DNA from 2 places in the Lysinibacillus sp. FSL M8-0337 genome. Region 1 is predicted to be linked to the other one. Evidence: riboswitches for the same ligand, from Rfam matches in the RefSeq annotation. Region 1 holds a riboswitch; the other holds the start of a gene.
What was found. A riboswitch is a leader RNA that binds a small molecule or an ion and turns the genes downstream of it on or off. The one in region 1 is predicted to bind FMN.
Positions count from the first base shown of each region.

Region 2: linked by a shared signal. The riboswitch ahead of ribE (riboflavin synthase) and the one ahead of MKY08_RS05935 (ECF transporter S component) in region 1 are both predicted to bind FMN.

Region 1 is NZ_CP151996.1:1,309,763-1,314,012, reverse strand. It holds gene MKY08_RS05940 (sodium-dependent transporter) at 1-955, opposite strand, end outside; gene MKY08_RS05935 (ECF transporter S component) at 1,137-1,724, opposite strand; FMN riboswitch at 1,949-2,145, opposite strand; gene MKY08_RS05930 (RNA polymerase subunit sigma) at 2,396-3,679, opposite strand; gene sigX (RNA polymerase sigma factor SigX) at 3,676-4,209, opposite strand.
Region 2 is NZ_CP151996.1:1,640,424-1,644,673, forward strand. It holds gene MKY08_RS07590 (ABC transporter ATP-binding protein) at 1-855, shown strand, start outside; gene MKY08_RS07595 (hypothetical protein) at 852-1,640, shown strand; FMN riboswitch at 1,749-1,874, shown strand; FMN riboswitch at 1,996-2,121, shown strand; gene ribE (riboflavin synthase) at 2,309-2,947, shown strand; gene ribB (3,4-dihydroxy-2-butanone-4-phosphate synthase) at 3,004-3,636, shown strand; gene ribE (6,7-dimethyl-8-ribityllumazine synthase) at 3,654-4,121, shown strand.

The sequences.
Region 1 (4,250 bases):
AAGTTAATGTCGCAAATAAAAATAGTAATAAAAACAGGGCTAAAAACACTTCCCCAAAAGGCATTTGACTAAATGCTGTCGGCAGCACCATAAATAATAAGCCAGGCCCAGCTTGCGGTTCCAAATCAAAAGCAAATACAACTGGGAAAATAGCTAGTCCTGCTAAAAACGACACAAGTACTGTCAAAATAACAACGGAACCTGCTGAATTTGGTAAACTAACATCTTTTTTCAAATACGAACTATATGTAACCAAACAAGAGAAACCTACTGCCAAACCAAAGAATGACTGCCCTAGCGCCTCTAGTAACGCTTTACCTGTTATATTAGAAAAATCAGGCCATAAGAAGAATTTCACACCTTCCATTGCCCCATCTAAAGTTAATGCACGAATAACAAGAATGATAAACATCACAAATAACAATGGCATCATCCATTTATTTGCTTTCTCAATACCATTTTGTACACCTAGCGAAATAACAAGTACATTGGTTAATGTAAATAACGCTAAACCTAGTAATGTAATCCACGGTGTGCTAATAATCTTTCCAAATAAATCGCCTGGATTAACTGAAGAATCAATAACTGCACCCGATACTCCAAGGCCGCTATAAATAAAAATCCATCCTCCTACAACACTGTAAAAGGTTAATAATAGAAAACAACCCAATACACCCATACGTCCAACCCAAGCCCATGCCGGTTTCGTTGGCACAACTTTTTTATAGGCAGTGACAGCTTCCGATTGCGTACCCCGCCCTAAAATATACTCGGATAATAACATCGGTAGGCCGATTAATAATGTAAAAAGCACAAAAATTAGGAAAAATGCGCCTCCACCACTTTGCCCTGTGACATAGGGTAACTTCCAAATAGCCCCTAGCCCAATTGCCGCACCCGCTGATGCTAAAATAAATCCTAATTTACTAGACCATTGTCCTTTATTCTCACTCATCTCTTCAATCTCCTCAAAACTAACTAATCTCTTATTAATTGTACATTAAAATAGTAAATTAGACTAGACAGTTCCTGAATTTCCCAGTATGCTATTGGATCCATAAAAAAACTGCACCTCCAATTGTTAGATGTGTCTAACAATTGGGGTGCAGTTCAAAATATGCTCGAGGTGAAATGAATTATTTTGATAAATACATTGTGCGTTGTTGGTTGATCCATTTGCGCATCGTTGTGAATAATAACGCCATAACCGCCGTTAATAACACACCTTTCACGATATTAAATGGTAAAATGCCTGCAACAATCATTGTGTATAATGAATCGCCAACGACTGGCTCCATTCCTAAGAAGTAAGTGTACATCGGTAAAAATACTGCGATATTTAACAAGCTCATTCCAACCGCCATCACAATCGTTCCTGTTGCTAATCCTCCAACAAGACCTCCAATCGTTTTAAAACGGTTAAAAATAAATGATACTGGTAAAATAAATAATATGCCTGTTACAAAGTTTGCAATATGACCAACTGGCACTCCTGTTGGCGTACCAGAGAAAATCCAATCTAAGACATTTTTAAATAGCTCTACTAAAATACCTGCTACTGGGCCCATCGTGATGGCTGCAAGTAAGGCAGGCATATCACTGAAATCCACTTCCAAAAAGGCTGGGAACGGTGGAATCGGGAAATTAAATAACATTAATAAAAACGAAATACTACTCAGCATACCAATCGTAATAAACGATTGCAGTTTGACATTTTTCTTCATTGAAAACTCTCTCCTCTTTGCTGATTCAATCTTGCAAGAAGAAAGGTTACGACGTAATCGATTGTTTTTCACGAAAAAACCCTTATGCAAATCAGCATAAGGGAGAAAAGGCATGATAAAATAACGCCATTACTAGCTATTTTTTGTGCATAGCGTGCACTTAAAGACACACTAAAAAAACGTTCGCACATAGCTTAATTCGTAACAACGAATGACGATCGTACCTTCATCTTCTCCCATCCAGACTATACTGTCGGCCTTGGAATTACACCAAGTCAGCCATGCAAAAAAATCTTTGCACAGGTCGCGGGCTGAAGAGCCATCTAGTAAATCATGCGAGCTACTGTAGCTTACTACTACACTAGCGATTTACAACTCTATTACCGCCGGTCGGGATTTTCACCCTGCCCCGAAGATGAATCAATATTATTTTATAAACTAACTATAATGTTTTATCACATAAAAGTAAATACTTCTGCTTAAAATAATCCGATTAAATTTGTATGTTTTAATAAATGAAGCATTTTGCGAGAAATCATGGAGTAACTTACCCGCGGAGCAAAGTCACTTACCCGCGATATTTTATCATTTACCCGCGAATCAAGGTGCTTTACCCGCGGTATTTCAATTATAAAAAAACAGCTATCTCTATCTGATAGCTGTTTTCTATATTATGGCATCATTTGTTTATTGGCTCCTACAGGCATGGGTAAAAAATTTGTTAAATCAAAGCCTTCCCAACTTTCCTGTACAATGTTATCTAAACGTATCTTTTTATCAAAGCTTGACGCAGTCAACATCATTGCTTCGATTAATTGTGTTGCCCGTACAGCATCCATTGTCGTTAAATCAAGTGGTGCGTCAAATGTGACCACAACCCCATCTTCTTCTTCTTTTACAGTGTATGTGACATTTTCCGGAACAACTGGCACATAAACATCATCCTTTTTGTCTCGCATCGCCAGTAGAGCCTCTGTCACAGTAGGATACGTTTGATGGAAATCAGGCGATAAATATTCAGTCCCGTTTCCCTCTGTATATAAATAATAGTTATAATGATTATCTTTTGTTAGCGCTATAGGCTCACTCGGCTCTTCTGCTTGCGAAAACTCGTAAGCAGAACCATCTGCCTGTTTAATGGCAATGGCTTTATATTCGGATTCGGAAAAAGTATCTTTTAACGAGCTTAAATATTTTGTGACAGATGCCGAAGCTACATCATAATCATTTTCTTCTGGTAATACGTGCACAAGCGTCTTACCTTCTTCTTTTAACTCACCTTTGTACGGATGATAGTCCGTTAAACCCATTGCTTCTTCATCAATTTGAGGTGCGTATTTTTTATACATTTGTAAAGTTGTTGGTTTCTTCTTCCCAAAATCAGCAGTTATTTTTTCGTTCTTAATAATATAGGTCATTGGTATACTATCAGCCTTGCCACCAGGTAAACCAATTCTGAAAACGACTGCATCGACTAAATCATCTTCGTAAACAGATGTCCGCAACGATAGGATACGAGCATGCTCAGCACCAATATTCGCTTTCATCACACTATCTGCATCTGCATTTTCACTTTCTGTGACCGACCGATCCTCCTGCATGGAAGAATAATTTTCGATTGGGGCGTTTGCTTCATCCTTTACGGAAGAATTGTTCGATACATAGATGTACCCTGCTATTGATAGTACAAAAATTGCAGCAACACTACTTAAAATAGGCAACCTACTCTTGCGTCGTTTTATAGGATCAATATTTTCTTGAGCAGGCAATGATTGTGCTTGTTGTTCTTTTACTTCATCTACTATGGCCTCTTGAAGATGTATATTGTCTTGTAAACGTGCATCAGCAAGCAATCTTTTTAACACTTTGTCTTTCGAGCGGTGGTCAGTAAGCTTCGGGGCATTGCTCAACATTTGTTCAAGTTGTTCATCGTCAAATTGTTGTTTATGCGTCATTGCCTTTTCGCCTCCTGTTCCCTAGCCTGTTGTAGATGTTGTCTTAAAAACTTAATGGCTCGATGTTGCGTCGTTTTAACCTTCGCCTCTGTCCAATCAAGTATTTGCGCAGTTTCAGTAATTGATAAATCTTGGAAATAGCGCATAATAATAACCATTTTTTGATCCCCTGTACAATTTTCAAGTGCAGACTCTATCTGCTTTAATTCATCACTGGCCTGTAGCACATCTTCCGGTGATGGTGTGGTTGAATGTAACTGTTCCGTTTCCCAGTCAAAAAAATCGAGCGAATGTTTTTGGCGCACAGCCTGCTTTCGAAAATGATCAATTGCGACATTTTTAGCAATGGCAAAAAGCCAAGTTTTTTCACTGCTATTTCCTGCGAATTGTTCATAAGATCGCAGCACACGGACATAAACCTCATGTGCAAGATCCTCAGCCAGTGTACGATTTTTTACTAGATAAATAAGAAACTGGAACACGTCTTGATGGTATGCATCGTATAGTCGATGGAACACGGAGTCATTCAAAGCACTCCACCCCCGTTCTCATAGTATTTGTCGTCTAACAC
Region 2 (4,250 bases), 330 kb from region 1:
GTCAATAATTTCTCGATGGTGGTTGAAACTGGACAATGTGTAGGGCTAATTGGACCTAATGGTGCTGGAAAGTCTACGTTAATCAAAATTATTGCAGATATTTTAAATGCGGAAAAAGGAGAAGTCCTTCTAGATGGGAAAAAAATTAAAACCATGAAAAAAGAAATTGGTTACCTTCCACAATATCCTGATTTCTTTCATTGGATGACAGCTACAGAAACACTCTTTTTTATGGGACAGTTATCTGGCATAACAAAACAAGAGTTGGTGAAGGAAGTACCAGCTATTTTAACAAAAGTTGGGCTTATAAATGAACAACATGAGAAAGTTCAAACATTTTCTGGGGGAATGAAGCAAAGGCTTGGCATTGCCCAAACACTGTTACATAAGCCATCTTTTATTGTCATGGATGAGCCTGTATCGGCATTAGATCCAATAGGCAGAAGAGAGGTCTTAAATTTAATACAAGAAATTAAACATGAAACGACTATTCTATTATCTACTCATATTTTAGGGGATGCAGAAGAAATATGTGAACGCTTTGTCATTATGAAACAAGGTAAGAAAATTGAGGATACGACATTAGATAAATTAACTAACAATCACGAAGCGGTTGTGCATCTTGAATTGGCATCACATAATATGCTTTGGGTGCAAATCATTGAAAAGCTCCCATATGTTAAGAATGTTGAAGTATTAGGCAAGAAGGCGAAGATTACCCTCGATAATATTCAGCAAAATAAAGATAGGTTGATTCGTGATGCAATGGACAACAACATGGATATCGTTAAATTTGAAGTTGGAAGCAGTGAGACGTTAGAAGATATCTTTTTAAAAATGGTGGTGAGTGTATGACACCTTTATATATTTTAACGAAAAAAGAGTATGTACAAATGTTTCGAGAGTTTAAGATCCTTTGGTTACCTCTTGTTTTTATGTTTTTAGGCGCAACACAACCAGTGGTTACATACTATTTACCTTCAATTTTAGCAGCGCTCGGCGGAAATCAAGGCATTACGATTGATCCTGCAATCATGCAACAGGATGGAGCACAAGTAATGGCGGCAACTCTAGGCTCCCAATTTGATCAGTTGGGCATTATGGTAATTGTTATTGCCATAATGGGTATAATTCAATCAGATAAAGCGAATGGGATGCTTGATTTTATATTAACAAGACCTGTAAAGGTAGGATCCTATATCGGTGGAAAGCTTTTTTCTAATTTCTCATTTGTAGCGCTTAGTGTGACATTTGGCTATTTTGTATCTTACGTTTATGTAAATTTCTTGTTTAGTAATATTCCATTTTTTACGCTGATATTAGCGCTTGGATTTTACTTAGTATGGGTACTTTTTATGATTTCTTTTACTTCGATGATCAGTACTATTTTTAATGGGCAGGGCGTTATAGCTTTAATTAGTATCGTTTGCTTGCTATTGTTGAAAATCATTAGTGGTTTACATCCAATAATTGATTTAGTGAATCCTGCTGGCATGAGTCAACAGGCAATGATGGTATTAATAACAGGTTCAATAGATTCACAACTATATGGAAATATGGTGATAACGTTCATATGGATTACTTTAACTGTAACAATTTCGCACTATTGGATTTCAAGGAAGAAATACCATAAAAATTAATAGAGTATAGCTTTTTTTGGCAAAAATAAGTAATCAGCATGCGTGCATTAAAAAATTTTAGGTGGATAATCTATTAAAATAATGTTATCGTATGAAGTAACTAAATAATATATCCTTCAGGGTAGGGTGAAATTCCCAATCGGCGGTGATGAAGTAATTCAAAGTCCGTGAGCGCAAGCTGATTTGGTGCAAATCCAAAACCGACAGTTACAGTCTGGATGGGAGAAGGATGAAAGTATAAGCTTTTTAAATTCGTATGACTTTAAAAGGTCTATTTGGCTACGCTTATATGAAATATAACTTCCCATCGCTTCTGTTGGGAAGTTTTTTATTTAGGGAAAAAATTGAATAGGTATCTGTTCTTCGGGGTAGGGTGAAATTCCCAATCGGCGGTGATGAAGCAATTCAAAGTCCGTGAGCGCAAGCTGATTTGGTGCAAATCCAAAACCGACAGTGATAGTCTGGATGGGAGAAGAACAATAAGATGGTAGCCTGTGGAAAATTTTTGTATCCACTAGGTTTATTTCGTGACGTCTTATGTATAAGTACTCCCAAACCCCTTTTATGCTAAAGGGGTTTTTTCTTTGTTTTGGTCATAAAAAATGGAGGGGGGATTAACATAACTATCAAAAGGTTTACGACATAGGGTTGAGAAAGTAGGTGGAAAAATGTTTACAGGTATTATTGAGGATATTGGCACAGTAAAAACCTTGCAAAGCGATAGGCAAAGTATGGAAATAACAGTGATTTCGCCCAAAATAGTGGCGGATGTGAAGCTCGGGGATAGTATAGCCGTTAATGGGGTTTGTTTGACAGTAACTCATTACAATGACCAAGAGCTGACAATGGATGTAATGCCTGAAACAGTGAAAGCGACGAATTTACAGCAATTAACTGTTGGTCATGCAGTCAATTTAGAGCGTGCAATGCCAGCCAATGGACGATTTGGTGGCCATTTTGTTTCAGGTCATGTAGATGGTGTAGGGAAAATTATACGCAAACGCCCAATGGCAAATGCGGTCTATATTGATATCGAACTTTCAGAGGACTTAACTAGCTATTGTATTCCTAAAGGTTCAATCACAATTGATGGAACGAGTTTAACGCTCTTTCATGTTGAAAAAAACAGTGTCACAGTATCGCTTATTCCACACACATACAAAGAAACCGTACTAGGTGTTAAAAATGTTGGGGCACTGGTCAATATTGAAACCGATTTAGTAGGCAAATACATTATTCACCAGTTAAAGGGTGGTCTGCAATCGTCAACCATTACAAAAGATTACTTAGCGAAGCATGGTTTTTAACCTGCTATAGAAAGAAAAAAACATACATTGAAAGTCAAATCTATTAGGAGGTGGCAATGTTGCTACATTCAATTGAAGAAGCAATTGCCGATTTAAAACAGGGCAATATGATTGTTGTTGTGGATGATGAAGACCGTGAAAATGAAGGAGATCTACTGGCCCTTGCAGAGTTTATGTCACCAGAAACGATTAATTTCATGGCAACATATGGAAGAGGTCTTATTTGTACACCTATTTCACAGCAGCTCGCACAAAAATTAGCGTTACAGCCAATGGTCATAAATAACACCGATAATCACCAAACAGCGTTTACTGTCAGTATTGACTATAAAGAGACAACAACAGGCATTAGTGCTTTTGAACGTGCTTTGACGATTCAAAAAATGCTAGTGTCACATGCACAAGCATCGGATTTCCGTCGACCTGGACATGTTTTTCCGCTAATTGCGAAAGAAAATGGGGTATTAGAGCGCCGAGGACATACGGAGGCTACTATCGATTTAGCAAAACTTTGCAACAGTGTACAAGCTGGCGTGATATGTGAAATTATGGGCGATAATGGAGAAATGCTGCGCTTTGATGAGTTAGTCAAATATGCACAAAAACATAAATTAAAAATGATTTCGATTGACGCATTAGCAACATATCGTCGTCAACATATGCAAATAGAAAATTCACTTACTATGTAAAAGAGGAGAATGAAATGATGGGAAAAACATTTGAAGCACAATTAATTGGCAATGATTTAAAAATAGCGGTGGTTGTTGGTCGTTTTAATGAATTTATAACAAGTAAATTATTAAGTGGTGCATTAGATGGGCTAAAGCGTCATGGTGTAGACGATGATTTAATAGATGTTGCGTGGGTGCCAGGTGCATTTGAAGTACCGTTTATCGCAAAGCAACTAGCTGAAACGAAAAAATATGATGCCATTATAGGTTTGGGTACAGTTATTCGTGGCTCTACAACACATTATGATTATGTGTGTAACGAATCAGCTAAAGGCATTGCAAACGTATCGCTTTCGACAAATGTACCAGTTATTTTTGGGATTGTCACAACGGAAAATATTGAGCAAGCGATTGAACGTGCTGGAACAAAATCTGGCAATAAAGGTTATGACGCAGCGATGTCCGCAATTGAAATGGCTAATTTACAAAAAATGATTGGCTAAAAGGATATCTATATTTAGAATTAATGAATTATCTCACTAGTGTAAGATTTATTGCATAATTTTTTGGACATTGGGAAATATATGTTTATAAGTATTTTAGTAAAATAATTTGTTTGAATTTGGTTCAGT